Regions from separate parts of the Kribbella sp. NPDC058693 genome, predicted to be linked through region 2. Evidence: riboswitches for the same ligand, from Rfam matches in the RefSeq annotation. Region 2 holds a riboswitch; the other holds the start of a gene.
The links. A riboswitch is a leader RNA that binds a small molecule or an ion and turns the genes downstream of it on or off. The one in region 2 is predicted to bind ZMP and ZTP.
Positions count from the first base shown of each region.

Region 1 (14,178 bases), on a different contig from region 2:
GGTGACATGGTTGTCCCGGTCCAGGATCGCCACCAATTCGTCCACGGGCGCAGTCTCACATGTAACCCTGTGGACACAGCAACCCCTTTAGTCGCCGGTACCGCGTAGGCTCGTTCGCATGAGTGTTCGGCGGATCATGGGTACCGAGACCGAGTTCGGGATCTCGGTGCCGGGCCAGCCCGGGGCCAACCCGATGCTGACCTCGAGCCAGGTGGTGAACGGCTACGCGCAGACGCAGCCGCTCGCGCGCAAGACGCGGTGGGACTTCGACGAGGAGCACCCGTTACGCGACGCGCGAGGATTCGACCTGAGCCGGGAGGTGGCGGACTCCAGCCAGCTCACCGACGAGGAGACCGGCCTGGCGAACGTGATCCTCACCAACGGCGCCCGGCTGTACGTCGACCACGCCCATCCGGAGTACTCCGCTCCGGAGACCACCAACCCGCGGGACGCGGTGGTCTGGGACAAGGCCGGCGAGCTGGTGATCATGGAGGGCGCGCGGCAGGCCCGGCTGATCCCAGGCGCCCCGCAGCTGAACCTCTACAAGAACAACACCGACAACAAGGGCGCGTCGTACGGCTCGCACGAGAACTACCTGATGCGCCGGTCCACGCCGTTCGCGTCGATCGTGCGGCACCTGACGCCGTTCTTCGTCAGCCGTCAGGTGGTCACCGGCGCCGGCCGGGTCGGCATCGGCCAGGACGGCGCGGCGCACGGGTTCCAGATCAGCCAGCGGGCCGACTACTTCGAGGTCGAGGTCGGCCTGGAGACGACGTTGAAGCGCCCGATCATCAACACCCGCGACGAGCCGCACGCGAATCCGGACCGGTACCGTCGGCTGCACGTGATCATCGGCGACGCGAACCTGTCCGAGATCTCGACGTACCTGAAGGTCGGTACGACGTCGCTCGTGCTCGCGATGATCGAGGACGGCTGGCTGACCGACGACCTCGGCGTCGACCGGCCGGTCTCCGCGCTGCACGAGGTCAGCCACGACCCGTCCTGCACGCACCTGCTGACGCTGAAGGACGGCCGCAAGATCACCGCCGTCCAGCTGCAGGCGGAGTACCTGGAGCAGGCCCGCAAGTACGTCGAGGACAAGTACGGCGACGACGCGGACCGGCAGACCAAGGACATCCTGCACCGGTGGGAGCAGATCCTCGACCAGCTCGCGATCGACCCGATGAAGCTGTCCGACCAGCTCGACTGGGTCGCGAAGTACAAACTGCTCCAGCAGTACCGCGATCGCGACGGTCTCGAGTGGGACGACCCGAAGCTGCACCTGATCGACCTGCAGTACGCCGATCTCCGCCCGGACAAGGGCCTGTATTACAGGTTGGTGAAATCCAACCGGATGCAGCGCATCGTCACCGACGAGGAGATCCGGATGGCGGTGGCGCACCCGCCGACCGACACCCGCGCGTACTTCCGCGGCCGCTGCATGCAGCAGTACGCGCCGCAGGTCGCGGCCGCCTCCTGGGACTCGGTGATCTTCGATCTGCCGGGTAAGGAGTCACTGCAACGGATCCCGACGCTGGACCCGCTGCGGGGTACGAAAGCGCATGTCGGCGCACTTCTTGACCAATGCGACACCGCCAGTGACCTGGTTCGCACCATTACTGGGGGCGCCGCCGGGTAGGGTCGCTATAGAAGGGTCGGTTGGGCGACCTTTCCAGCGGTTCTAGGAGGTGTGTGCCATGGCGAAAGACGGCGGGCAGCAGCACAAGCAGCCCAAGCGTTCGTCGACCGAGGAAGAGGTCGAGGAGGTCGAGGCGTCGGAGGACGTCCAGGAGCGCAAAGAGCGACTCGACGAGGACGTCGACTCGATCCTGGACGAGATCGACGAGGTCCTCGAGGAGAACGCCGAGGAGTTCGTCCGCGGATTCGTGCAAAAGGGTGGGGAGTGAACCGCTCGATGACTTCTGATGCCTCCGGCCGGTTGCCGGAAGCCTTCCTGACCCCAGGTGGCTCGTCGTTCATGGACTTCCTGGCCGGGCACGCGCCCGACCTGTTGCCGGGACGACGGGCCCTGGGTTCGGGTGACCTGTCCAGTGAGGTCCCGCACGGTACGACGATCGTCGCGGCCACCTTCCCCGGTGGCGTGATCATGGCCGGCGACCGGCGGGCCACGATGGGCAACATCATCGCCCAGCGTGACATCGAGAAGGTGTTCCCGGCCGACGAGTACTCGGCGGTCGCGTTCGCCGGCTCGGCCGGGTTCGGGATCGAGATGGTCCGGTTGTTCCAGGTCGAGCTGGAGCACTACGAGAAGCTCGAGGGCGCGACGCTCAGCCTCGACGGCAAGGCCAACCGGCTCAGCGCGCTGATCCGGGGCAACCTGCCGATGGCGATGCAGGGCCTGACCGTGGTGCCGCTGTTCGCGGGGTACGACCAGGACATCAAGGGCGGCCGGATCTTCTCCTACGACCCGACCGGCGGGCGGTACGAGGAGACCCACTTCTACAGCGTCGGCTCGGGCTCGTTGTTCGCCCGCGGCGCGCTGAAGAAGCTGTACCGCGAGGACCTGTCCGAGACCGACTGCGTGACGGTGATGATCCAGTCGCTGATCGACGCGGCCGACGACGACTCGGCGACCGGCGGCCCGGACATGCTCCGGCGGATCTTCCCGGTGGTCGGCGTGGTCACCGCGGACGGTTACCGGCGGCTGCCCGAGGACGAGGTGGCGGCGCTCGTCGACGCGGCCTGGAGCCAACGGCACCGGCGCCCCGACGGCCCGGCCGCGACGTCCCTGACCTGACCCCCGCCCTTCGACTGATAAGAGGACGACACCTTCGATGAGCGTTCCGTTCTACGTCTCGCCCGAGCAGCTGATGCGGGACCGGGCCGACTTCGCCCGGAAGGGCATCGCCAAGGGCCGCAGCGCGATCGCGCTGCAATATGCCGACGGCATCCTGTTCGTGGCCGAGAACCGCTCGCCCGCGCTGCACAAGGTGGCCGAGATCTACGACCGGATGGCGTTCGCCGCCGTCGGCCGGTACAACGAGTTCGAGAACCTGCGGATCGCCGGCGTGCGGCTGGCCGACATGCGCGGGTACTCCTACGACCGGCGCGACGTCACCGGCCGGGCGCTGGCCAACGCGTACGCGCAGACGCTCGGCGCGATCTTCTCCTCCGGCGGTGAGAAGCCGCTCGAGGTCGAGATCCTGGTCGCCGAGATCGGCGCCGCTCCGTCCGACGACCAGGTCTACCGGCTCACGTACGACGGCTCCATCGCCGACGTGCAGGGGTACGCCGTGATGGGCGGCCCGGCCGACCAGGTCGCGGACTACATCGGCGAGCACTACTCCGAGGGCATCTCGCTCGCGGGCGCGCTCCGGCTCGCGGTCGACGCGCTCGGCCACGACGGCACCGAGGTCCGGCAGCTGACGCCGGACCAGCTCGAGGTCGCGGTCCTGGACCGGACCCGGACGCAGGTGCGCAAGTTCAAGCGGATCTCCGAGGAGACGCTGGCCCGGATCCTGTCCGAGTCGCGTCCTGCGGAGGAGCCCACCGCGCCGGCCGACACCGACGCCGCCGATAAGGACGACAGCGCGGAGACGACTGCGTCGGCCGACGACTCCGCGGTCGCCCCGCCGGCGGATGACGCACCGATCGCTCCGCCGGAAGATCCCGACGACAACCGTCCCCTGTGACGGACCAGCACGAGACCTCAGCCGTCACCGACAACGTGGCGGCTGAGTCGTCTCGGCCCGCCGATCCCGTTCCGTGGGAGCTGCTGGAGGAGGAGCCGGGTTTCCAGCGCTTCCTGACCGTGCGGCTGCGGCGGTACCGGATGCCCGACGGCCGTGAGGTCGAGTGGGACGTCCTCGGCCCCGAGGCCGGGATCGCGTCCGGGATCACCGTGCTGCCGCTGACGCCGGAGGGCCGGATCGTCACGATCCGGATGTTCCGCGCCGGCCCGGACGCCGTGGTGACGAACCTGCCGGGCGGCCTGGTGGAGCCCGGCGAAGACGTTGCCGTCGCCGGCGCGCGGGAGCTCGAGGAGGAGACCGGCTACACCTGCGAGACGCTCGACGTCGTCGGCTGGCAGTGGTCCGCGGCGTCCTCGACCTTCCGCAAGTACGTCGCGATCGCGCGCGGCTGCCGCCCGGACGGCAAACAACAGCTCGACGAGGCCGAGGATTGCGTCCCGGTCGAGCTGACCGTGGACGCGTTCCGTGCCGAGCTGCGCACTCCGGGTGCGATGACCGGAATTGATGCCGCCTATCTCGCGTTGGACCACGCAGGCTTGCTTTAGAAAATCTGCGGAGGAAACGATATGAGCGACTGGAACACGAACGTCATCACTGAGTTCCGGGAGAACGAAGGCAAGGTCGGCGGCAACTTCGAAGGCGCCCCGATGGTGCTGCTGCACCACATCGGTCGCCGGAGCGGACAGGAGTTCATCGCCCCGACGATGTACCTGGCCGACGAGACCGACCCGGCCGTCATCTACGTGTTCGCCAGCAAGGGCGGCGCGCCGACGAACCCGGACTGGTACCGCAACCTGGTCTCCGCCGGCGAGGGCGTCGTCGAGGTCGGCACCGAGACCTACAAGGTGTCCGTCGACGACGTGACCGGCGCCGACCGCGACCGCATCTACGCCGAGCAGGCGCGGCGCTACCCGGGGTTCGCGGAGTACGAGGTCCGTACGGCGGGCATTCGCACGATCCCGGTCCTCAAGCTGACCCGGGTGTCTTGACGGGCAGGTCCGCGCGCTGAGTGGATAGGGCTGTGACCCCTGACCCTCAGCAGACCAGCACGCGTCCGGACGGATTCGACCTCGGTAGCACGGTCGGTCTGGTACACGGACCGACCACCGATCCCGACGCCGAGCGGATCGTCCGCGACACCCTGACCCGCGCCGGCGTGACCACGATCATCGACGGCGAGGCCGCAGTGACCGTCCATCTCGGCGGCACCGGCCTCGACGTCGAACCGGCCGCCGGTCTGCCGACCGAGGGGTACGTCGTTGCCGTCGGTGACCACCAGATCGTCCTCGACGGCGTCGACATCCGAGGCACGTACTACGCGGCCCTGACCCTCGACCAGCTTGTCGAGGGCAACCACGTCGACGGCGTCGAGATCCGTGACTGGCCGACGCTGCCGTACCGCGGCTCGATCGAGGGCTTCTACGGCACCCCGTGGTCGCACGCCGACCGCCTCGACCACCTGGACTACCTCGGCGCGCACAAGCTGAACACTTACCAGTACGCGCCGAAGGACGACGTGTACCACCGCGAGCAGTGGCGTGACCCGTACCCGGCCGACAAGCTGGCCGAGCTCGGCGAGCTGATCGAGCGGGCGCAGCGCAACAAGGTCGACTTCACCTTCGCGCTGTCGCCCGGCCTGTCGATTGCCTACACCTCCGACGAGGACTTCCAGGCGTTGATCGCGAAGTTCGAGGCGCTGTACGCGCTCGGCGTACGGGTGTTCAACGTGCCGCTGGACGACATCGAGTACGAGAAATGGCACTCCGACGAGGACGCCACGAAGTACGGCTCAGGTGGTGGTGCGGCCGGTGCGGCGCAGGCCGACCTGTGCAACCGCGTCCAGCGGGAGTGGATCGCGACCAAGCCGGACGTGGCTCCGCTGCAGATGGTCCCGACCGAGTACTACGACGTCGAGGAGACGCCGTACAAGCAGGCCCTGCGCGAGCAACTCGATCCCGCCGTGATTGTGCACTGGACGGGTACTGCGGTCGTTCCGGAGCAGATCACGAGCGCACAAGCGGCCGCGGCGAAGGCGGTGTTCGGGCACGACATCCTGATCTGGGACAACTACCCGGTCAACGACTACGCGCACGGCCGGATCCTGCTGGCGCCGTACACAGGTCGCGAGCCCGGCCTCGCCGAGCACGTCGTCGGCGTCATCTCGAACCCGATGAACCAGGCCGCGGCCAGCAAGCTCGCGCTGTACTCGTTCGCCGAGTTCGGCTGGAAGCCCGCGACGTACGACGCCGACGCGTCCTGGCATCGCGCGATCGCCGAGCGCGCCGGGGGAGACGCGGCCACGATCGCGGCGCTGGAGGTGTTCGCGGACCTGACGACGTACGACGGGAAGCTGCACCTGACCAATGCGCCGGTGCTGGCCGCGAAGCTGGCGGCCTTCAAAGCGACCTGGGACGGCGGCGACCTGGCCGGGGCGATCGCCGAGCTCGAGCCGTACTTGGAGGCGATCGAGAACGCGTCCGCTCAGATCCGCAGCGGCGTGATCGACCCGGAGTTCGAGGCCGAGACCGACTCGTGGCTGGACGCGTCGTTCTACTGGGGTGGGGCGCTGCGGCAGGCGCTGCGCGTGTTCGAGGCGCAGGCGGAGGGCAACGAGTCGGACGTCGCGACTGCCCGGGACGAGATCGAGCACCTGATCACGCAGGCGAACGAGATCCGCGATGTCCGCCTTCCGCACAGCAAGGTCCCGCTCCGGATCGGCGACGGGGTGGCCGACGCATTCGTAGCCCAGGCGACGGGGTCGGTATCCTGAGGACGGACCGCGACTGGCGCTGAGGTGGACCACCACCGGGGAACGGTCTGCCATCCGGCTTCGCCGCGCGCCTGGGCACCTTCGACGTCAGAGGAGTGCGCCAGATGACAGCTGAGTTGATGATCGGGACCGACCTCGCCGCCGAGATGGTGGCCAAGGCGGCAGAGCGGGCCGCTGCCGTGCAGGAGAAGTACGGCGTGCAGCCCTGCCTGGCGACCGTGCTCGTCGGCGACGACCCGGCGTCGGCGACGTACGTGCGGATGAAGCAGAACCGGTCGAAGAAGGCCGGGATCGCCTCGCGGAGCGTCGTACTGCCGGCCGAGACCACGACCGAGGAACTGGTCGCGGAGATCCGGAAGCTGTCCGAGGACCCGGAGGTGCACGGGATCCTGCTCCAGCATCCGGTGCCGGCGCAGATCGACGAGCGGGCCGCGTTCGAGGCGATCGACCCGGGCAAGGATGTCGACGGCGTGACGATGCTGTCGTTCGCGGCGATGGCGTTCGGCGATCCCGGGTTCCGCTCGGCCACGCCCGGCGGGATCATGCGGCTGCTCGCGGCGTACGACGTACCGCTCGAGGGCGCGCACGCCGTGGTGATCGGCCGCAGCCCGATCCTCGGCAAGCCGGCCGGGATGTTGCTGCTGGCATCGAACGCGACGGTGACCTACGCGCACTCGCGGACCCGGGACCTGCCCGAGCTGGTCCGGACCGCGGACGTCGTGATCGCCGCGGTCGGTAAGGCGAACTTCGTCCGCGGCGACTGGCTGAAGCCGGGCGCGGTCGTGGTCGACGCCGGGTACAACGAGGGCAACGTCGGGGACGTGCATTTCGAGGAGGCGGCCGAGGTGGCTCGCCTGATCACCCCGGTCCCGGGCGGCGTCGGGCCGATGACGATCGCGCTGCTGCTCGAGCAGACGGTCGACGCCGCCGAGGCACAGCTCGGATAGCAGTCGGCTAGCGGTCGCAGCCGCCGTCCTTGTCCGGCCGCGAGTGCGGCCGGGCCAGGTCGTCGATGCCCTTGTAGGCGTACGGATCGGTCCCGGCGACCATCACGATGTCGCGGTAGTCGTGCTTGCCGACATGTACGCCGTCCGGCACGGTCTGCCAGGGGAGCAGCGACTCGGCGCTCATGTAGTGGTTCGCGAGTGCTCGCCGGAGTCCGTGCCGGCCGGTGTTCGGCAGGGACCGGTGCAGCAGGTACCCGTTGAAGATCACCGCCGAGCCCGCCGATACCTCGACCGGGATCGCGTCGTCGTCGGAGTACGGGAAGTCGAACGCCTCGACCGTGCAGTCGAAGCGGAGGTCGTCCTGCTCGCGATCCGGATAAAGCACGCCGCGCCGGTGCGAGCCCGGCAGCACCCACAGGCAGCCGTTCTCGACGGTGGCGTCGTCGAGTGCGATCCAGGCCGCGGTCAGCGAGCGGTCCCTGGTCGGGATGAAGAACTCGTCCTGATGCCACGCCTGCCCAGGCTTGCCTTCGGGCTTGATGAACAGCATCGACTGCATCGCCTTGACGTTGGGCCCGATGACGGCCGTGAGCGTCTCGACCACCCGCGGCGCGTGCAGCGCCGCAAGGGCAGCGTCGGACACCTTGTGTGGGTGGTGGATGCAGAGGAACCGGCGCAGGACATCGTCGGTGGACTCCGGAGCCGGAGCGCCTTCGACGGCGCCGAGCTCGCCCCGGCACAGTTGCTCGGCGGCGACGTGGAGCTCGCTGACTTGTTCGGCAGGCAGGGCCTGGTCGAGTACGACGAAACCGTCTCGCCGGAAGGACTCGACCAACTCGTCGCTGACCTCGGTGAAATGCATCTAGCCACCGTGACAGAGGACGCCGAGCCGGCCAATGTCGCCGGCAAGCGCTTTACTATCTGTTCGTGACATCGCGAGCACCGGCGGTCAGCGTGAATTCCCTGGTGCAGATCGCGGACTACGCGCCAGGGGCGACGTACGGACCGCGCCGGCTGCCGAACTTCGAGCTGCTCTGGATCCTCCACGGGTCGGCCATCTGGCGGACCGATGTGTACGACGCCGGCGTCCTGCAGGCGACGGTCGAGCACGAGTTGCGCCCGGGGACGGTCGCGCTTGCGAGGCGTGGGAATCGGGACGCCTATATCTGGGACTGTGATCACCACTCGCGGCACGCGTACGTGCACTTCCAGATCGACGACTTCGGCGACCTCGGCGATCCGTCGAGGTGGCCTTGGGTGCGTTCGATGTCCGATCCGGGCCTGCTCGGCGAGCTGTGCAGCTACTTGCTGGACAGCACGGCTGAGCGGGGCCACAGCGATCGACTGGTTGCAAGCATGCTGGAGGTCTTCGTCAGCGCTCCGGACGGCCGGCAACGTGCGGAGCTGCCGGATGCCGTGCAGCGCGTCGTCGACCATGTCGCCGCGGTGTGGGCGACTGGTCCCCGGATCGTCTCCGTCCCGGAGCTGGCCGCCGCGGCGAACCTGTCCGCCGGACACCTGCACCGGCTGTTCCGGGAGCGCTACGGATGCGGACCGGCGTACGCGCTCGATCTGATCCGGCTGGCCCGCGCCGCGACCGCTCTCCAACGCACCAACGCCACGATCGGGGAGATCGCGTCCGACTGCGGCTACAGCAACCCGTACCACTTCTCGCGTCGCTTCGCCCTCGCGTACGGCGACCCGCCGGGCAGCTTCCGCCGCCGTCGCCAGCTGTCCGATCCACTCGCCCCGGTACGCGAGGCGGGGCTGCTACCGATCGCCCGCCGGCTCCTCGAGGCCGCCCGGAACGGCTGACCACGTGCACGATCCGAGACGGCTGTCCACTCCTTGATTACTCTGGCCTAGGGTTGGGGAGACAAACATCGAGGAGGCAAGCACGTGGCGGTACGGGCGATCCGGGGTGCCACCCAGCTGGACGTGGACGAGCGCGAGCACCTGCTCGAGCGGTCCGCGGAGCTGGTGAAGGCGGTCCTGGAGGCGAACGATCTGGAGAACGAGGATCTGATCAGCATCCTGTTCACCGTCACGTCGGACCTGCGTTCGGAGTTCCCGGCGGTCGCGGGGCGGCAGATCGGGCTGACCGACGTACCGCTGATGTGCATGCAGGAGATCCCGGTGCCGCACGCGCTGCCGCGGGTGGTCCGGCTGATGGTGCACACCGAGACCTCACGCTCCCGCGACAAGATCCAGCACGTCTACCTCCACGGCGCCGTCGCGCTCCGCCCAGACCTGACCGGCGCCCAGTGACCGAACTACGGGGTCCTGTTCGCATCGTCGGCACCGGGTTGATCGGTACGTCGATCGGCCTCGCGCTTGCCCGGCTGGGTGTCGTCGTGGAGCTCGTCGACGGGAACCCGGACAACGCGCTGATGGCCGAGCGGATCGGGGCCGGCTCGCGGCTGGTGCAGATCGAGCCGCAGCTGGTCGTGGTCGCCGTACCGCCTGACCATGTCGGCGCGGTGGTCGCCGAGCAGCTTCAGCAGACCGACGCGGTGGTGACGGACGCGGCCAGCGTGAAGTCCAAGCCACTCGCCGACGCCCGCAGGCTGACCGGCGACCTCAGCCGGTACGTCGGCAGCCACCCGATGGCCGGCTCCGAGCGCAACGGCCCGCTCGCCGGGCGTGCTGACCTGTTCGACGGCGCCACCTGGGCGATCACGCCACACGAGACCAGCTCGCCGGATGCGGTAGACCTCGTACGCCGTCTGGCCGAGGCCGCCGGCGCCCGTACCGTCGAGATGTCCGTCGAGGACCACGACCTCGGCGTCGCTCGCGTGTCCCACCTGCCGCACCTGATGTCGGCGCTCGCTGCCGGCACGCTGGCCGACGCACCGTCGTCCCACCTCGAGCTGTCCGGTCAGGGCGTCCGGGACGTCACCCGGATCGCGGCCGGCGACCCGACGCTGTGGACCCAGATCGTGTCCGCGAACTCGGGTGCGCTGACCGGCCTGCTGGAGCAGATCCGCGGCGAGCTCGACCGCCTCCTCGTTGCCCTAGGCAAGGAAGAGGCCGGCGACGAGCTGACCGCGATCCTCGGCCAGGGCGTCTCCGGCGCGGTCCGCGTACCGGGCAAGCACGGTACGCCGCACATCGACCTGGTCACGGTCCTGGTCACGATCCCCGACCGCCCCGGTCAGCTGGCCAAGTTGTTCGCCGATGCGGCCGAGTCCGGCGCCAACGTCGAGGACCTGCGCATCGACCACAGCCCCGGCCGCCCGGTCGGTGAGGTCGAGCTCGCCGTCAAACCCGCCTCCGTCGACCAGCTGGTCGACGTCCTGACCGACCGCGGCTGGGTGGTCCACCGCTAGTTCTGTCCCCGTCCGAAGGTAATCTTCGGGGCATGATCATCGCTGTGGACGGCCCGAGCGGCTCCGGTAAATCGAGCACCGCCCGCGGAGTGGCCACCCGGCTCGGACTGCGGTTCCTCGACACCGGGGCGACGTACCGGGCGGTGACCTGGTCGGCGGTCGAGCACGGGCTGAATCTGGACGACATCGCCGCGGTGGCGCAGCGCGCCCGGGACCTGCGGCTGGAGATCAGCACCGACCCGGGCCACCAGTTCGTCATCGCCGACGGGACCGACGTCACGGCCGCGATCCGGGAGCCGCGGATCAGCGAGGTGGTCTCGAAGATCGCCACCAACCTCGACGTTCGCAAGGAGCTGATCCGGCGGCAGCGGGCGATCATCGACAACGCCCAGCCGAGCGGCGGGATCGTGGTCGAGGGCCGCGACATCGCCACCGTGGTCGCCACCGACGCCGAGCTGAAGGTGCTGCTGACCGCCGACCAGGAGGCCCGGATGGCCCGCCGCGGCGCCGAGGTCAGCTCGTTGACCGCGGAGCAGCTGCGGGACCAGATCATCCGGCGCGACGCCGACGACTCGACCGTGTCGGAGTTCCAGGTCGCCTCGGACGGCGCCGTCACCATCGATTCGACGTACATGACCCTCGAGGAGGTCATCGACGTGATCAGCCGACTGGCAAAGGAGACTGTCCCTCAAGGCCAGGACAGATGACGGCGGAAGTCACCGGGCACAAGGACCTGCCCCGCACCGATGATCTGCCGCCGTTGCCGTACCGCTTGGCGTTGCCGATGCGGAAGATCGCGAAGCCGTACTTCCTGCGCAAGTACAACTTGACCATCCACCACGAGAACCGGTTCCCGCTCACCGGCCCGTTGCTGATGGCGCCGAACCACCTGAGTCTGCTGGACGCGCCGCTGCTCGGAGCGGTCGCGCCGCGGATGCTGCACCAGCTCGGCAAGATCGAGGTGTTCGGGGGTCTCCAGGGCGCGTTCCTGCGCCGGATCGGCCAGATCCCGGTCGACAGGTCGTCGTACGACATGCTCGCGGTCCGGAAGTCGATCCAGGTACTGCGGGACGGCCGGGTACTGAACATCTACCCCGAAGGCACCCGCGGACCGGGCGATTTCAGCCGGATCAAGGTCGGCGTGGCGTATCTGGCGATGGTCACCGGCGCCCCGATCCTGCCGGTGGCGCTGATGGGGACGCGGCTGCCGTTGGGTAGCGTGGAGGGTCACCCACCGGCCGGGAGCCGGGTCGATGTCGTGTACGGCGAGCCGTTCACGATTGAGCGCGTACCCTTTCCTAGGAGACATTCCGACGTACAGGCGGTTGCCGACCACATCGGCGACGTGCTGCGCGCCCATGTGAAGGCGGCCGTCGAAGAAACCGGCCACCCTCTTCCGGGCTGGCGAGACGAGAAGGACCCTGATGACTGACCTGCCCACCGAAGTACCGACGCACGACCGTGAGGACACGGGGCCACTCCCGGTGCTTGCGATCGTCGGGCGGCCGAACGTGGGCAAGTCCACGCTGGTCAACCGCATCATCGGCCGCCGCGAGGCGGTCGTCGAGGACACCCCGGGCGTGACCCGCGACCGCGTGTCGTACGACGCCAACTGGGCCGGCCGTGAGTTCACGGTCGTCGACACCGGCGGCTGGGACCCGGACGCGGTCGGCATGGCCGCGCTGGTCGCGGCCCAGGCCGAGGTCGCGATCAACGCCGCCGACGCGGTGCTGTTCGTGGTCGACGCGGTCGTCGGTATCACCGACGCGGACGAGGCAGTCGTCCGGGTACTGCGGAAGTCCGGCAAGCCGGTCGTCCTCGCCGCGAACAAGGTCGACGACCAGCGCGTCGAGTCCGAGGCGATGAACCTGTGGAGCCTGGGTATCGGCGAGCCGTTCCCGGTCTCCGCGATGCACGGCCGCGGCACGGGCGACATGCTGGACGCCGTACTCGCGGCTCTGCCCGAGGCGCCGCCCGAGCGTGACGGTGAGCTGGCCGGGCCGCGACGGGTCGCGATCGTCGGCAAGCCGAACGTCGGCAAGTCCTCCCTGCTGAACAAGGTCGCCAAGGAGGACCGGGTCGTCGTCAGCGACGTCGCCGGGACGACGGTCGACCCGGTGGACGAGCTGATCACGCTCGGCGGCAAGGAGTGGCGGTTCATCGACACCGCCGGCATCCGGCGCAAGGTGAAGAACTCCCAGGGCCACGAGTACTACGCCTCGCTGCGGACCAACGCCGCGATCGAGCGGGCCGAGGTGGTCGTGGTCGTCATCGACGCCTCGCAGTCGATCACCGAGCAGGACCTGCGGATCATGAACGCGGTCGAGGAAGCCGGCAAGGCGCTGGTGATCGCCTACAACAAGTGGGACCTGATGGACGAGGAGCGCCGTTACTACCTGGAGCGCGAGATCGACCGCGACCTGGTGCAGTTCCGCTGGGCGCCGCGGGTGAACATCAGCGCGCTCACCGGCTGGCACATGGAGAAGCTCGTACCGGCGATCGAGGCCGCGCTCGAGGGCTGGCAGACCCGCGTCCCGACCGGCCAGCTGAACGCGTTCCTTGGCCGGATGGTTGCCGCCCACCCGCACCCGGTCCGCTCCGGGAAGCAGCCGAAGATCCTGTTCGGTACGCAGGCCACGACCATGCCGCCGACGTTCGCGATCTTCACCTCCGGCCAGATCGAGGCGTCCTACCAGCGCTTCATCGAACGCCGCCTGCGCGAGGACTTCGGCTTCGTCGGCAGCCCGGTGCACGTGCAGATCCGGGCCCGCCAGAAGAACAAGAAGCGCTGACCCGCCCTGGTCAGGACCAGGGCGGCGAATGCTGTAAGGTAAAGCCCGCTCACCTCAACGGCGAGTATCGGGCTGTGGCGCAGTTTGGTAGCGCACCGGTCTGGGGGACCGGGGGTCGCAGGTTCAAGTCCTGTCAGCCCGACAACGAAGAAGGGCACCGACATTGTCGGTGCCCTTCTTGGCGTCAGCGGACCTCTGCGAGTTCCTTCTCCTCGGGCTTGCCGGGCACGTTCAGCGACTCGCCCTCGATGTCGACCCTCGGGGTGATCCGGTCGAGCCACTTCGGGAACCACCAGGCGCGGTCGCCGAGCAGGCTGAGGATCGCGGGGACCAGCGTCATCCGGACCACGAAGGCGTCGATCAGTACGCCGATGGTGAGGCCGAAGCCGATCGCCTTGATGATCGGGTCCTCGACCAGGATGAACCCGGCGAAGACCGAGGCCATGATCAGGGCGGCGGCGGTGACGACCCGGGCGCCGTGGCCGAGGCCCTGGATCGTGGCGTCGTTCGCGTGCCTGCCGTGGACGAACTCCTCCCGGACCCGGGACACGATGAACACCTCGTAGTCCATCGCGAGCCCGAACAGGATGCCCATCATGATGATCGGCAGGAAGCTCACCAGCGGAC
Region 1 is NZ_JBHXSQ010000002.1:764,473-778,650, forward strand. Features, by position in the region: gene ACFWUU_RS13255 (phosphotransferase) at 1-45, opposite strand, end outside; gene dop (depupylase/deamidase Dop) at 119-1,639, shown strand; gene ACFWUU_RS13265 (ubiquitin-like protein Pup) at 1,698-1,907, shown strand; gene prcB (proteasome subunit beta) at 1,916-2,758, shown strand; gene prcA (proteasome subunit alpha) at 2,796-3,653, shown strand; gene ACFWUU_RS13280 (NUDIX hydrolase) at 3,650-4,258, shown strand; gene ACFWUU_RS13285 (nitroreductase family deazaflavin-dependent oxidoreductase) at 4,280-4,702, shown strand; gene ACFWUU_RS13290 (beta-N-acetylglucosaminidase domain-containing protein) at 4,735-6,483, shown strand; ZMP/ZTP riboswitch at 6,483-6,567, shown strand; gene ACFWUU_RS13295 (bifunctional 5,10-methylenetetrahydrofolate dehydrogenase/5,10-methenyltetrahydrofolate cyclohydrolase) at 6,588-7,430, shown strand; gene ACFWUU_RS13300 (phytanoyl-CoA dioxygenase family protein) at 7,438-8,292, opposite strand; gene ACFWUU_RS13305 (helix-turn-helix domain-containing protein) at 8,358-9,245, shown strand; gene aroH (chorismate mutase) at 9,330-9,698, shown strand; gene ACFWUU_RS13315 (prephenate dehydrogenase) at 9,695-10,759, shown strand; gene cmk ((d)CMP kinase) at 10,792-11,466, shown strand; gene ACFWUU_RS13325 (lysophospholipid acyltransferase family protein) at 11,463-12,191, shown strand; gene der (ribosome biogenesis GTPase Der) at 12,184-13,551, shown strand; tRNA gene ACFWUU_RS13335 (tRNA-Pro) at 13,620-13,693, shown strand; gene ACFWUU_RS13340 (MMPL family transporter) at 13,736-14,178, opposite strand, start outside.
Region 1: another riboswitch for ZMP and ZTP. It lies ahead of ACFWUU_RS13295 (bifunctional 5,10-methylenetetrahydrofolate dehydrogenase/5,10-methenyltetrahydrofolate cyclohydrolase); the one in region 2 lies ahead of ACFWUU_RS35525 (5-aminoimidazole-4-carboxamide ribonucleotide transformylase).

Region 2 (14,178 bases):
CGACGTGTCCGACGCAGAGTCCCGTCGTACCGCCGGAGAAGCGGCCGTCGGTCAGCAGCAGCACGTCCTTGCCGAGACCGGCGCCCTTGATCGCGCCGGTGACCGCGAGCATCTCGCGCATCCCCGGCCCGCCCTTCGGCCCTTCGTAGCGGATCACGACCACATCGCCGGGGTTGAGATCCGGTACGGCGTCCATCGCGGCGCGCTCGCCGTCGAAGACGCGGGCCGTCCCCTCAAAGACGTCCGAGTCGAAGCCCGCGCTCTTGACGACCGCGCCTTCCGGGGCGAGCGAGCCGTGCAGGATCGTGATGCCGCCGGTGTGGTGGATCGGCTTGTCGAGCGCGCGGATGATCGTGCCGTCGATGTCCGGCGGGGCGATGTCGGCCAGGTTCTCCGCCATCGTCTTGCCGGTGACGGTCAGGCAGTCGCCGTGCAGTAGGCCGGCGTCGAGCAGGGCGCGCATCACGACCGGGATCCCGCCGACGCGGTCCACGTCGGTCATCACGTACCGCCCGAACGGCTTGAGGTCACCGAGGTGCGGAACCTTCTCGCCCACCCGGTTGAAGTCGGCGAGGGTCAGCTCGACCTCCGCCTCCCTCGCGATGGCCAGCAGATGCAGGACCGCATTCGTCGAACCTCCCAGCGCCATCACGACGGCGATCGCGTTCTCGAACGCTTCCTTGGTGAGGATCTGGCGGGCGGTGATGCCCTTCTGCAGCAGGCCGACCACGGCCTCGCCGGACTTCCGCGCGTAGCCGTCGCGGCGGCGGTCGACGGCAGGCGGAGCGGCTGAGCCCGGCAGCGACATACCGAGGGCTTCAGCTGAGGCGGCCATCGTGTTCGCGGTGTACATGCCGCCGCAGGCGCCTTCGCCCGGGCAGATCGCGCGTTCGACCGCGTCGACCTCGTCGCGGGTGATCAGGCCGCGTACGCAGGCGCCGACGGCCTCGAACGCGTCGATGATCGTGACGTCCTTGTCCCCGAGCCGGCCGGGCATGATCGAACCGGCGTACAGGAAGACACTTGCCAGATCCAGGCGCGCGGCCGCCATCAGCATGCCGGGCAACGACTTGTCGCAACCGGCCAGCAGCACCGAGCCGTCGAGCCGCTCGGCCTCCATCACGGTCTCGACCGAGTCGGCGATGATCTCCCGGCTGACGAGGGAGTAGTGCATGCCGACGTGACCCATCGAGATCCCGTCGGACACGCTGATCGTGCCGAACTCCAGCGGATACCCACCGGCCGCGTGCACGCCGTCCTTGACGGCCTTGGCGAGCCGGTCGAGGGACAGGTTGCACGGGGTGATCTCGTTCCAGCTGGAGGCAACCCCGACCTGCGGTTTGACCCAGTCGTCGTCCCCCATCCCGACCGCCCGAAGCATGCCACGACTGGCAGTGGCCTCCAGCCCATCGGTAACCGTCCGACTCCGAGGCTTCACATCGACCATGCGCCTCACTCTATGCCTTCGTAACTTAACGACACTGTGATTGCTTTGTGTGGTTAGTTAATTACATACTCATTGTGCTAGCCGCCTGGGGGGATTTGTCCCAATCCGAAACGGAGCAAGCTGATGCGCCCCACATTGCGACTCCTGTTGTCCGCTGTCGTCCTTTCCCTGCTGGGCTCGCTGTCGCTCACTGCGGCAGCGGCTGATCCCCGGACCAAGATCGTCAACGCCGCCAACGGTGAGGTTGGGCAGGGTGAGACGCCGCCTGGCAGTAACTGCAATCCGTACGGCGCCTGTGAGTCCTGGTGTGCGCATTTCGCCACCTGGACCTGGCGCAAGGCCGGAAGTGACATCCCGAACTACGGCTTCACCGGTGACATCTACACCTGGGGTCAGCGCAAGGGTCGGGCGCACTCCGGGAACAGCGGGATGAAGCCCGGCGACATCGTGCTCTACGGGACCGGGCCGCAGAACACGAGCACCAGTCTGCACACCGGTGTTGTAGTTGCTACTGGCAACGGGAAGATCACGACCGTCGAAGGCAACTCGCACGACAAGGTGCAGAAGCTCGGGCCGTTCGATCCGAAGCACGCGAAGAACGCCGGCCGGCCCGGGAACATCTACGGCTGGGTCTCGGCGCAGTAGTCCCATCGACGAGCCGGTGCGGTTCTCGCCGACCGCACCGGCTCTTATTTCGTTGTCGTCCGGCGGATCCGCTTCTAGCATTCGCGGGTGAGTGACGATGCGTACGGCGACGAGCAGCTGGTGGAGTTGTACGACCTCGACAACCCACCCGGTGATGACCATGCCTACTACCGCGCACTGGCCGCGGATGCCCGCAAGGTTGTGGACTTCGGTTGCGGCACGGGTCTGTTGACCCGTTCGCTCGTCGCGCCGGGTCGGGTGGTGATCGGCGTGGATCCAAGTGCCACGATGCTCGACTACGCGCGCCGTCAGCCGGGCGCCGACGCAGTCACCTGGATCGACGGAGACTTCCGTGCCGTGGAGCCGACGCACGACACCGACCTCGTGATCAGCACGGGCAACACGATGATGCACGTCGGCAACCAGGCCGAGGCGTTCAGCGCGCTCGCGGACGCGCTCCGGCCCGGCGGTGTCATCAGCTTCGAGTCGCGGAATCCGGCAGCACGTGCGTGGGAGCAGTGGACCCGCGAGGCGACGTACGGCGAACGGGACACGTCCGTCGGACACCTCGTCGAATGGCTCGACCTGATCGAGGTCGCCGACGGCCGCGTGGTGTTCGACGCGCATAACGTCTTCCCCGACGGCCACGACGCCGTCTACCGGAACACGCTCTACTTCCGCTCCCCCGAGGCAATCACCGCCGACCTCGCAGCCGCGGGGTTGGTCGACGTCGCGGTGCACGGCAACTGGCAACAGGAGCCGGCGACCGAGGACTCGCGGCTATTGATCTTCCACGCACTCAGGAGTTGACGACCGTGGACCAGCTCGAGGCGTACATCGACGGATGGCGCCGGCACGACAGCGCCGCCGTACTCGAGACGCTGACCGACGACTGCGTCGTGATCGAGTGCTACGGGCCGGTCTACCGCGGCAAACCGCGGGTCGAGCAGTGGATGGATGCCTGGTTCGGCGCGGGCGGGACCGTCGACGCGTGGGAGATCACCTCGCGGGCCGCGGCCGGCGACGTACTGGTTGCCGAGTGGCATTTCGAGTGCACGTGGAAGGGCGAGCCTGGCGCGTTCGACGGGGCGACCGTCGCGCGGGTCGACCAGGGGCGTATTGCGTATCTCCGCGAGTACGCGACGACGGCGCCGCTGTACGACTGGACCGGTGTGTGGACGTAGGCTGAGGGCAGCGCGACTGGCGAGGGTGGGTTACCACCGGGGAGCGAAGAGTAAGGCGTCGTCCGCCTGGGCGCCTCCGAACGAGTTCGGAGGTTGTCGTGCGTTATGGGATGAATCCGCATCAGTCGGCTGTGATGGTGCCGGTCGATCGGGCGCCGTTCACGGTCGTGGCGGGTGAGCCGTCGTACATCAACGTGCTGGATGCGCTGACCGGGTGGCAGCTGGTGCGCGAGGCTGCGTCGGCGTTCGGTACGCCGGCGGCCGCGTCGTACAAGCATGTGTCGCCGGCCGGGGCGGCTCTTGGCGGGAGTGTCGCCGAGGCCTATACCCGGGCGCGGGACGCGGATCCGAAGTCGTCGTACGGCGACTTCGTGGCGGTCTCGCATCCGGTGGACGCGGAGCTGGCGGCTGTGTTGAAGCGGGTCGTGTCGGACGGGATCATCGCGCCCGGGTACGACGAGGGCGTGGTCGAGGTCCTCGCGGCGAAGAAGCGCGGCACGTACCTCGTCCTCGAGGCGGACCCCGACTTCGAGCCGCCGGCCGAGGAAGTACGCGAGATCTACGGCATGCGACTCACGCAGCAGCGCGACGACCTGCCGTTGCCTGCTGACCTCTCCGATGATCTGAAGCTCGGGATGATCGTTGCCCGGTACACCCAATCCAACACCGTCGTGCTGGTGAAGGACGGCATGACCATCGGTGTCGGGGCCGGCCAGCAATCCCGCGTCGACTGCACCCGGCTCGCCGGCGAGAAGGCCGCGCTGTGGTGGTCACGTCGTTCGAGCGAGCCACTCACCGGCGTGTCGATGGTGTCCGACGGCGCACTCCCCTTCGCCGACAACGTCGAGGAGGCGCACCGGTACGGCGTGACGCACATCGCCGAGCCGGGCGGTTCGATCCGCTCGGCCGAGGTCACCGCCGCGTGCGCGGAGTACGGCATCAGCTGGCGTGCGACCGGCGTACGGCTGTTCAGGCACTGAGCAGGTAGTCGCCGGAGGCAACAGCTTTGCGGACCTCGGCGGCCGTCGCGGCGGGATCGAGCGTTGACGTGTCGATCGCGTGCGCCTCGAGCTCGCCGAGGTCCGCGAACGCGCCGTGCAGCCCGGTGAGCGCGTCGACGTCCGTCAACTCGACCCCGTCGCGCGCCTGACCGCGCCGTAGCGTCGTGTCCAGGTCCGGACGCAGTACGACGTACGACATCCGCCAATCGGCCGCCGCCGCGCGGAACGGGCCGAGGAACCACGGCCCGATGATCCCGTCCACCACGACGTCGTACCCGCCGCGTGTGTAGACGCCCACGGTCGCGACGATCGCGTCGACCACCACCTCGTTCTGGTGCTGTGCCTCGGCCAGCCACGGCGCGACGAAGCCGGTGCGGATGGCGCGGTAGAACTCGTCGGTCGTCAGATGCACTGTGGGACCAGAGGCGTCAGTGGCGACGAGTCGTGCCACAGTGGTCTTGCCCGAGCCGGACGGGCCGGTCAGCAGAAGCACATCGCTCATGCCGACCGACCGTACCCGGTCAGACGTGCTCGACCTCCCGAGCCGGCTGCGGCGGCGGTTGCGGACCGCCCTCGAGTTGGATGTCGGGGACGATGCGGTCGAGCCAGCGCGGCAGCCACCACGCCCGATCGCCGAGCAGCGTCATCACCGACGGGACCAGGATCATCCGGACCACGCTGGCATCGATCAGTACCGCGACCGCCATGCCAACGGCGAGCATCTTCACCGTCGGGTCGTCGTCGAGCACGAAGCTCAGGAAGACCACGATCATGATCGCGGCCGCGGTGGTGATCACCCGGGCCGTCGCGCCGATCCCGATCGCCACCGCTCGGTGACTGTCCTTCGTCGCGATCCACGCCTCGTGCACCCGCGACAGCAGGAACACCTCGTAGTCCATCGACAGCCCGAACACGATCGCGAACATCAGCATCGGCACGAACGACGGGATCGGCACCTTCTCGTCGATCCCGACCAGCGACGATCCCCAGCCCCACTGGAAGACCGCCACGATCACGCCGTACGCCGCGCCGACCGACAGCAGGTTCAGAATCGCCGCCTTCACTCCGATCAGCAACGAGCGGAACGCGACCGTGAGCAGCAGGAACGCAAGCACCACGACCGCCCCGATCAGCCACGGCATCCGGCTGCCGACCTTCTCGGTGAAGTCGACGTACCCGGCCGTGGTGCCGACGACGTACGTCGGTTCCTGCTGGCCGGACAGCACGTCGTCGCGGATCCGGTTGACCAGGTCCTCGGTCTCCGCAGCCGACGGCGAGGTGGTCGGGATGACGTTGATGATGGCTGTCGTACCAGCGCTGTTCGTGCTCGGCGGCTGGACCGCGGCGACCCCCGGCGTCTTCTGCAAGGTGGATGAGAGCCCGCTCAGCAAGGTCTGCTTGTCACCCGAGGACGGCAGCTGTACGACGACCGTCAGCGGACCGTTGGCGCCGGGGCCGAACCCTTGCGCGATCAGGTCGTACGCCTTCCGGCTGGAATCGGCGGCCGGATCGGTGCCGGCGTCGAGCTGGCCGAGGTTCATCGACAGCAACGGGATCGCGAGGACGAGCAGCACCAGCGTCGCGGCGATGCCGTACGGCCACGGCCGATCGCTCACCTTGCGGCCCCAGCGGGCGAACGCGCTCTGCTCGTGCTTGGCGTCTCGGCGTTCGCGTTCCTCCGCGCGGTGCTCGGCGATCGCCGTCTCGTCCGGGAGCGACGACTCCAACTCGCGCTCATCGGCGAGGTGATGCCGGTCCTTGCGATTGAGGACCGTGAACTTCGCCAGACCGAGCAGCGCCGGGATCAGCGTGAGCGCGGCGAGCACGGTGACCGCGACCACGATCGCCGACGACAGGCCTAGCGCGCCGACGAACGGTACGCCGGACACGTACAGCCCGAGGATCGCGATCACGACGGTGCCCCCGGCAACCAAGATCGCCGCGCCGGAGGTGGACTCGGCCCGGCCCGCCGACTCGACGACCCCCATGCCGTCGTCCAGCTGCTCTCGATGCCGCGACACCAGGAACAGGCCGTAGTCGATCGCGACACCGAGCCCGAGCAGGGTCGCCACCGTCGGCGCGGAGACCGGGAAGTCCTTCACGGCCGCGAGCAACCCGAGGACCGCCAGCCCGCCGCCGACGCTGAACACGGCCGACACCAATGGCAGCCCGGATGCGACCACGGACCGGAACATGAGGAACAGCAGCAACAGCGCGAGCGCGAGACCGATCGCCTCCGACGGGCCGTCGTCCGCCTGCTTCCCGATCTGGCCGGTGCCCCCGCCGTACTCGACCTGGAGCCCGGCGGCCCGGGCCGGCTGGACGGCCGCGTCCAGCTTGTCGACGTACGACTTGTCGAGCGACGCCGGAACGACCGAGAAGGAGACCGGCGCGTTGACGATGCTGCCGTCCTTCGAGATGTACGCCGTCTGCGAGGTCGCCAGCGGATCGATCGCGGTGACGACGTCGGGCAGCTTGCCGACGGCCTCCATCGACGACTTGACCGCGTCGGCGTGCTCGGACACCGTGCCGGTCTTGGCGTGGAACACGATCGAGCCCGAGTACCCGCCGGCGCTGGTGAAGTCCTTGTTCAGGATGTTCAAACCAGCGGACGATTCACTGCCCGGGACCGTGTAGTTGTTGACGTACGTCCCGCCGAACGCGGACCGCAGTACGAACAGACCGACCACGACCACCAACCAGCCCGCGATCACGAACCAGTGAAAGCGTGCCGCTCCCCGGCCGAGCCGATCCAGAAATGCGTGCATAAGGCGCCCCTCCCCCAGGGCGCCCCCCAGGCGACGGCCCAGCCGTCGGCCCCTTCGGGCGAATGTAAATCGGCACCGGCCAGGCCCACAACCCTTCGGCACCGACAGTCACCACAACGCCATCGGCCGGTGACAGCGGGTTCTCAGCCGCCGGCAACGCTCGGCAGGACCAGCAGCTCGTCGCCGTCGGCGAGCGGGGTGTCGAGGCCGTCCAGGTCGCGGATGTTGTCGTCGCGGAGATAGATGTTCACGTGCCGGCGCAGCCCGCCCTGCTCGTCGGTGAGCCTGCGGCGCAGCGGCGACTCCAGGGCCGCGAACGCCTCGGCGACCGTCGTGCCCTCGACCTCGACCCGCTCGGCGCCGCCGGCGAACGGGCGGAGCACGGTGGGCAGGCGGACTGCGATCATCCGACCACCGCGGCGCGCACCGTGAGTACGTCGGGGAGGTGACGGGCGACCTCGACCCAGCTGTCGCCGGCGTCGGCGCTCGCGTAGACGCAGCCGTCGCGCGTGCCGACGTACACGCCGGCCGGGTCCGCGGCATCGGTGGTCAGCGCGTCCCGCAGTACCGGCACGTAGGACACGTCGGGCAACCCGGCGGAGAGGGCCTCCCAGGTGGAGCCGGCGTCGCGGGACCGGTAGACGCGGCATTTCGCCTCGGTCGGGATCCTGTTGCCGTCCGCAACGAGCGGGAATACGTATACGGTCTCCGGCTCGTGCGGATGCACCACGATCGGGAAGCCGAAGTCCGACGGCAGCCCGTCCGCGATCGACTTCCAGATCTCCCCACCGTCGTCGGAGCGGTAGACGCCGTGGTGGTTCTGCGCGAACAGCCGCTCGGGTACGTCGGGATGCCCCGCGAGCTTGTGCACGCACTGACCGAACTCCGGGTCGGGATCCGGCATGAAGTACGCCTTGATCCCGTGGTTCGCCGGCGACCACGACGTACCGCCGTCCGTGGTCTGGTAGACGCCGCCGGTCGACATCGCCACGCTGACGCGATCCGGATCGGATGCGTGCGGGAGCACGGTGTGGACAGCCTGCCCGCCGAAGCCCGCATCCCACTGGGTCCGGTGCGGGTGGTCCCAGAGCCCGCGGACGAGCTCGAACGTCACTCCCCCGTCGGTCGACTTCCACAGCGCGGACGGCTGCGACCCGGCGTACACGACACCCGGCTGACCGGGAGGCGCCGGCTGGATCTGCCAGACCCGCTCGAGCGAGGCACCGGCATCGGCCGGGAACCCGATCGAGCCCTCCGGCGGCTCGGCCCAGGTCGCGCCGAGGTCGTCGGAGTGGAAGACCGCCGGACCCCAGTGCTCGCTGGTGCCGCCGACGAACAGCCGCGGCTGGTCGCCGCGGGTGTCGATGCCGACGGCGTACACACCCTGCATCTCGAACTCCGGGACCGGCCCGTCCAGCCGCCACTCCGTGCGGGCGGCGTCGCTCCGGCCGATCCAGAGACCCTTCTTGGTCCCGATCAGCAGTACGGCCTCGGACATTCTTGCCCTCCTAGCGTTGCGGACCTGCCACGACGTTGATCAGCGGCTCACCAGTTGCGTAGCGCTCGAGCTGCGCGCGGACCAGGCGGGCCACCCGCGGCGCGAACGCCGTCGACGCGCCACCGCGATGCGGATTGATCAGTACGTTCGGAGCTGACCACAGCGGATGTCCGGTCGGCAACGGCTCAGGGTCGGTCACATCGAGGGCGGCGCTGATCCGGCGCGTGCCGAGCTCGGTCAGCAGGGCGTCGGTGTCCACGACGACACCGCGCGCGACGTTCACCAGCAGCGCACCGTCCTTCATGCTCGCCAGGAACTTGGCGTCCACCATCCCCGTCGTCTCCGGAGTCGCCGGCGTCAGCAGTACGACGACGTCCGCGCGCGGCAGCAGCTCGGGCAGCTCACTCGTCGGGTGTACGCCGTCGCGCTCGCGCCGGGCCACCCGGATCACCTCGCACTCGAACCCGTTCAGCCGCCGTTCGAGCGCCTCGCCGATCGCGCCGTACCCGAGGATCAGCACGGTCCGGTCCGCGAGCGAGTCGTCGACCTCGTCGTACGAGTCCGGCCAGATCTCCCGCTCCTGGTCGCGGACCGCCCGGGGCAGCCGCCGGTACGACGCCAGGATCAGCCCGACCGCGAGCTCCGCCGTCGAGGCGTCGTGGACGCCGCGCGCATTGCACAAGGTCACGCCCTCGGCGAGCCGCGACTGGACGTGCTCGAACCCGGCCGTCTGCAGCTGGACGACCTTCAGCGCGGGCATCTCGCGGACGATGTCGAGCACGTCGCCGCCGCCCATGTAGCTCGGCACGTAGAACTCGACCTGGTCCAACGACGCCGGCCGGTCGCCGCCGGCGTAGAAATCCACGTCGTAGCCCGTGGGCACGCCGCGGAGGAAATCGTCGGGGTCCTCCCAGGGCAGCCAAGCCTTCACGTCAGCCATGTGACGAACCTACTATCCCGTGCCGGACGCGGTGCATCGTCGTACTCTGGATCGGTGCCTTCGACATCGGATCTGGCGGCGACGCTCGCACACGATCAGGCCGTCGGGCGGCTGCGGGAGTCGTACGAGCGCATCCCGCAGGGCGACCCGGTCCGGCTGGCGAAGCGCTCTTCGAACCTGTTCCGGCCGCGAACCGAGCTCGACCGGCCCGGCCTGGACGTATCCAAGCTGACCGGCGTGATCAGCGTCGACCCGGCCGCCCGGACCGCCGACGTCCAGGGCATGTGCACCTACGAGGACCTGGTCGCGGCGACCCTGCCCTACGGGCTGACGCCGATGGTCGTGCCGCAGCTGAAGACGATCACGCTCGGCGGGGCGGTGACCGGGCTCGGCATCGAGTCGTCGTCGTTCCGGGCCGGTCTGCCGCACGAGTCGGTGCTCGAGCTCGACATCCTCACCGGCGCCGGCGACCTCGTCACGGCCCGCCCGGAGGGTGAGCACGCGGACCTGTTCCGGATGTTCCCGAACTCGTACGGCACGCTCGGGTACGCGACCCGGCTGCGGATCGAGCTCGACAAGATCTCGCCGTACGTCGCGCTCCGGCACGTGCGGCTCGGGCTCGACGAGCTGGCTCCGGCGATCGACCAGATCGTTGCCTCCAGCACGTATGACGGGGAGCCGGTGCACTTCGTCGACGGGGTCGTGTTCAGCCCGGCCGAGGCGTACCTGACGCTCGGCCGCAACAGCGACGCCGCGACCCGGACCAGCGACTACACCGGCCAGCAGATCTTCTACCGCTCGATCCAGCAGCGGCAGCAGGACTTCCTCACCGCGCACGACTACCTGTGGCGCTGGGACACCGACTGGTTCTGGTGCTCGGCGGCCTTCGGCGCGCAGCAGCCCGTCGTACGGCGGTTGTGGCCTCGACGTTGGCGGCGGAGCGACGTGTTCCACAAGATCGTCGGCTTCGAGAACCGGCACGGCTGGATGGCAGGTCTGAACCGGCGCCGCGGACAGCCGGACCGTGAGCGGGTCGTCCAGGATGTGGAGATCCCGGTCGAGCGACTTGCGGACTTCCTGCGCTGGTTCGACACCGAGGTCGGTATGCGGCCGGTCTGGCTGTGCCCGCTGCGGCTGCGCGGCTCCGCGGCCTGGCCTTTGTATCCACTCTCGCCCGGCGAGACGTACGTGAACGTCGGCTTCTGGGGCACCGTGCCGATCGCCCCCGGCGCCTCCGACGGCGATGTCAACCGTCGCATCGAGGCGGCCGTGACCGAGTTCGGCGGGCACAAGTCGCTGTACTCCGATGCCTACTACGACCGAGACACCTTCGACCGGCTCTACAACGTCGCAGCGCTGGCCGAGGTGAAGAAACGCTACGACCCGGATGCCCGGCTCACCGGGCTCTACGAGAAGGCGGTGACGCGCCGATGACGACGCTCGCACATCAGGTTTCGATCGCTGATGCCCTCACCACTGTGCTCCCCGACGGGCTCCCGTTCCGCTTCACGGCGTACGACGGCAGCGCGGCCGGACCGGAGGACTCGCAGATCCACATGCACCTGGCCACCGAGCGCGGGCTGTCGTACATCCTGACCGCGCCCGGCGATCTCGGCATGGTCCGCGCGTACGTGATGGGCGACCTGGAGATCACCGGCGTCCACCCCGGCAACCCGTACGAGCTGATGCGGCTGATCCTTGACAGCTTCCACTTCCAGCGGCCGTCCGCCGCGGAGGCACTGCGGATCGTCCGCGGTCTCGGCTGGAGCCACCTGAAGCCGCCGCCTCCCCCGCCGCAGGAGCATCTGCCGAAGTGGCGCCGTACGTTCGAGGGGCTGCGGCACTCGAAGGCGCGGGACAAGTCCGCGATCCACCACCACTACGACGTGTCGAACACGTTCTACGAGTGGGTGCTCGGGCCGTCGATGACGTACACGTGCGCGGTCTACCCGACGGCTGACGCGACGCTGGAAGAGGCGCAGTACGAGAAGTACGACCTGGTCGCGCGGAAGCTCGACCTGAAGCCGGGGATGCGGCTGCTCGACGTCGGCTGCGGCTGGGGCGGGATGGTCCGGCACGCGGCGCGCGAGTACGGCGTACAGGCGCTCGGTGTGACGTTGTCGGCGGCGCAGGCGGAGTGGGGCGCCGCCAAGATCAAGGAAGACGGGCTGGAGGACCGGGCCGAGGTGCGGTACCTCGACTACCGCGACGTACCCGAGCGGGACTTCGACGTGATCAGCTCGATCGGCCTGACCGAGCACATCGGCGTACGGAACTACCCGTCGTACTTCGGGTTCCTGCTGGACCGGCTGAAGCCGGGCGGCCGGCTGCTCAACCACTGCATCACCCGGCCGGACAACCGCTTCCGCCACACCGGCGCGTTCATCGACCGCTACATCTTCCCCGACGGCGAGCTGATCGGCTCCGGCCGCATCATCGCCGAGGCCCAGGACGCGGGCTTCGAGGTCCGCCACGAGGAGAACCTGCGCGAGCACTACGCCCTCACGCTGGCCGCCTGGAACGACAACCTCGAAGCCCACTGGGACGAGGCCGTCGCCGAGGTCGGCCCCGCCACCGCCAAGATCTGGGGCCTCTACCTGGCCGCCAGCCGGGCCGGCTTCGAACACAACACCATCCAGCTCCACCAGGTCCTCGCGGTGAAGCCGGACGAGCGCGGCAACTCGCACTTCCCCCTCCGACCCACCTGGGGAAGCTGAACCATTCGTTGACCTGCGGTGTAGTAAGTAGGCAGGTCTAACGGAGGAGATTGGTGTGCGCGGTCGGGCTGCTGTGGTGGTTGCGGCGTTGACGTTGGTGAGTGGGTGCTCGGAGGCGACTCCGAGCAGTTCGGGGTCTACTTCGGCGCCGCCGAGCAGTGCGAGCACGGTTGGTGGGCCGGCGGCGGTGACGTTGACGGTGGCCTCGACGGTGGCGACCGGGATCGAGGTGCCGTGGGGGCTGGCGTTCCTGCCGGACAAGAGTGCGTTGGTGGCGGAGCGCGACTCGGGGAAGGTCAAGCGGATCGCCGGTGGGCAGGTGTCGGAGGTCGGCACGGTCGATGACGTGAAGTCCTCGTCCGAGGGTGGGCTGCTGGGGCTGGCGGTGGATCCCGGGTATCCGGGCAAGCCGTACATCTACGCGTACTACTCGGGCGGGGACGACAACCGGATCGCGCGGATCACGTACCAGGACGGGAAGCTGTCCGACCAGCAGGTGATCCTCGAGGGGATTCCGAAGGCGGCGATCCACAACGGCGGGCGGTTGCGGTTCGGGCCGGACGGATTCCTGTACGCCGGGACCGGGGACGGCTCGGACCGGCCGAACTCGCAGGACGACAACTCGCTCGGCGGGAAGATCCTGCGGATCACCACCGACGGGAAGGCCGCGCCGGGGAACCCGGACGGGCGGGTGTGGATCACCAAGGGGCACCGGAACGTGCAGGGGCTCGCGTTCGACGGGAACCAGCTGTACGCCGCGGAGTTCGGGCAGAACACCTGGGACGAGCTGAACGTGATCACGCCCGGCTCGAACTACGGTTGGCCGGCCGCCGAGGGGATCAGCCAGCTGGACGGGATGACCGATCCGATCGCGCAGTGGCACACCGCCGACGCGTCGCCGTCGGGGATCGCGTTCGCGCAGGGGCACATCTTCATGGCGTCGCTGCGCGGTGAGCGGCTTTGGGCGATACCAGTTGCCGACGGCAAGCGAATCGGCGAGCCGCAGGCGTTCTTCACCAACAAGTACGGGCGGTTGCGTACGGTCGAGGTGGCGCCGGACGGGTCGTTGTGGGTGACGACGTCGAACACCGACGGTCGCGGGCAGCCGCGGGACGGCGACGACCGGATTCTGCGCGTGACTATCGGCACGTCTTAGGTCGTCAACCGTTTCAAGTCTTGGGTCGTCTGGTACTTGTGAAGTAAGCAGACGACCTGAGGAGGAGATCGGTATGCGGACCGGCCAGGGGCCCGGCGTTCCCAGCAGTGTGATCGCTGCGGTGAGCACCTACGAGGATGCTCAGCGGACAGTTGATTACCTGCGAAGTTACGGGATGGACGCGGCCCGCCTGGAGGTGGTCGGCGCCGGACTCCGCCAAGCAACCAGACACCGGACCGTCCCGGTCGCACGGCTCGCGGGCGTGGGCGCGCTGAAGGGCGCGGCCCTCGGCGTACTCGCGGCCGTCTTCACCACGTTGGTCGCCGAGACGACGCTCAACGGTCTGGCCGTCGTGGTCTGGGGCTTCGTGTACGGCGTGATCGTCGGGCTGCTCTGGGGTCTGTTCCGCGGCCTCATCCGCAACCGCCCCGAGGCGACCATCACCCAGACCCTCCCCACCAGCTACGAGGTCCGCTGCCCCACCGACGACCTCCCCGTAGCCCAAACCCTCCTCGCCGACGCCACGGACGTCGAGGACGGCCGAGTCGAACGCGAGGTCATCGCGAACGCCCCCACAGAACACAAGAACGCCGCCTAAAAAGCACCCGCCCCTCGCTCCGCTCGAGGCGGGGGTGGGTGCTGAGCCGCGCCGGGTGCGCCCGGTGGGCGTGTGCGGGGTCGCCGGAGGCGGCGACCCCGCACACGGTTGTTAGATGCCCAGCTTTTCGTTCAACAGTTGGCGGACCTTGGCGGCGTCGGCTTGGCCTCGCATGTCTTTCATGACGGCGCCGATGAGGGCGCCGGCGGCGGCTGGTTTGCCGG
Region 2 is NZ_JBHXSQ010000005.1:249,140-263,317, forward strand. Features, by position in the region: gene ilvD (dihydroxy-acid dehydratase) at 1-1,447, opposite strand, end outside; gene ACFWUU_RS35510 (CHAP domain-containing protein) at 1,571-2,092, shown strand; gene ACFWUU_RS35515 (class I SAM-dependent methyltransferase) at 2,180-2,902, shown strand; gene ACFWUU_RS35520 (nuclear transport factor 2 family protein) at 2,908-3,276, shown strand; ZMP/ZTP riboswitch at 3,279-3,355, shown strand; partial or broken gene ACFWUU_RS35525 (5-aminoimidazole-4-carboxamide ribonucleotide transformylase) at 3,369-4,256, shown strand; gene ACFWUU_RS35530 (AAA family ATPase) at 4,246-4,779, opposite strand; gene ACFWUU_RS35535 (MMPL family transporter) at 4,799-7,045, opposite strand; gene ACFWUU_RS35540 (MoaD/ThiS family protein) at 7,189-7,452, opposite strand; gene ACFWUU_RS35545 (WD40/YVTN/BNR-like repeat-containing protein) at 7,449-8,543, opposite strand; gene ACFWUU_RS35550 (2-hydroxyacid dehydrogenase) at 8,554-9,483, opposite strand; gene ACFWUU_RS35555 (FAD-binding oxidoreductase) at 9,538-10,917, shown strand; gene ACFWUU_RS35560 (class I SAM-dependent methyltransferase) at 10,914-12,200, shown strand; gene ACFWUU_RS35565 (sorbosone dehydrogenase family protein) at 12,256-13,356, shown strand; gene ACFWUU_RS35570 (general stress protein) at 13,478-13,954, shown strand; gene gatB (Asp-tRNA(Asn)/Glu-tRNA(Gln) amidotransferase subunit GatB) at 14,066-14,178, opposite strand, start outside.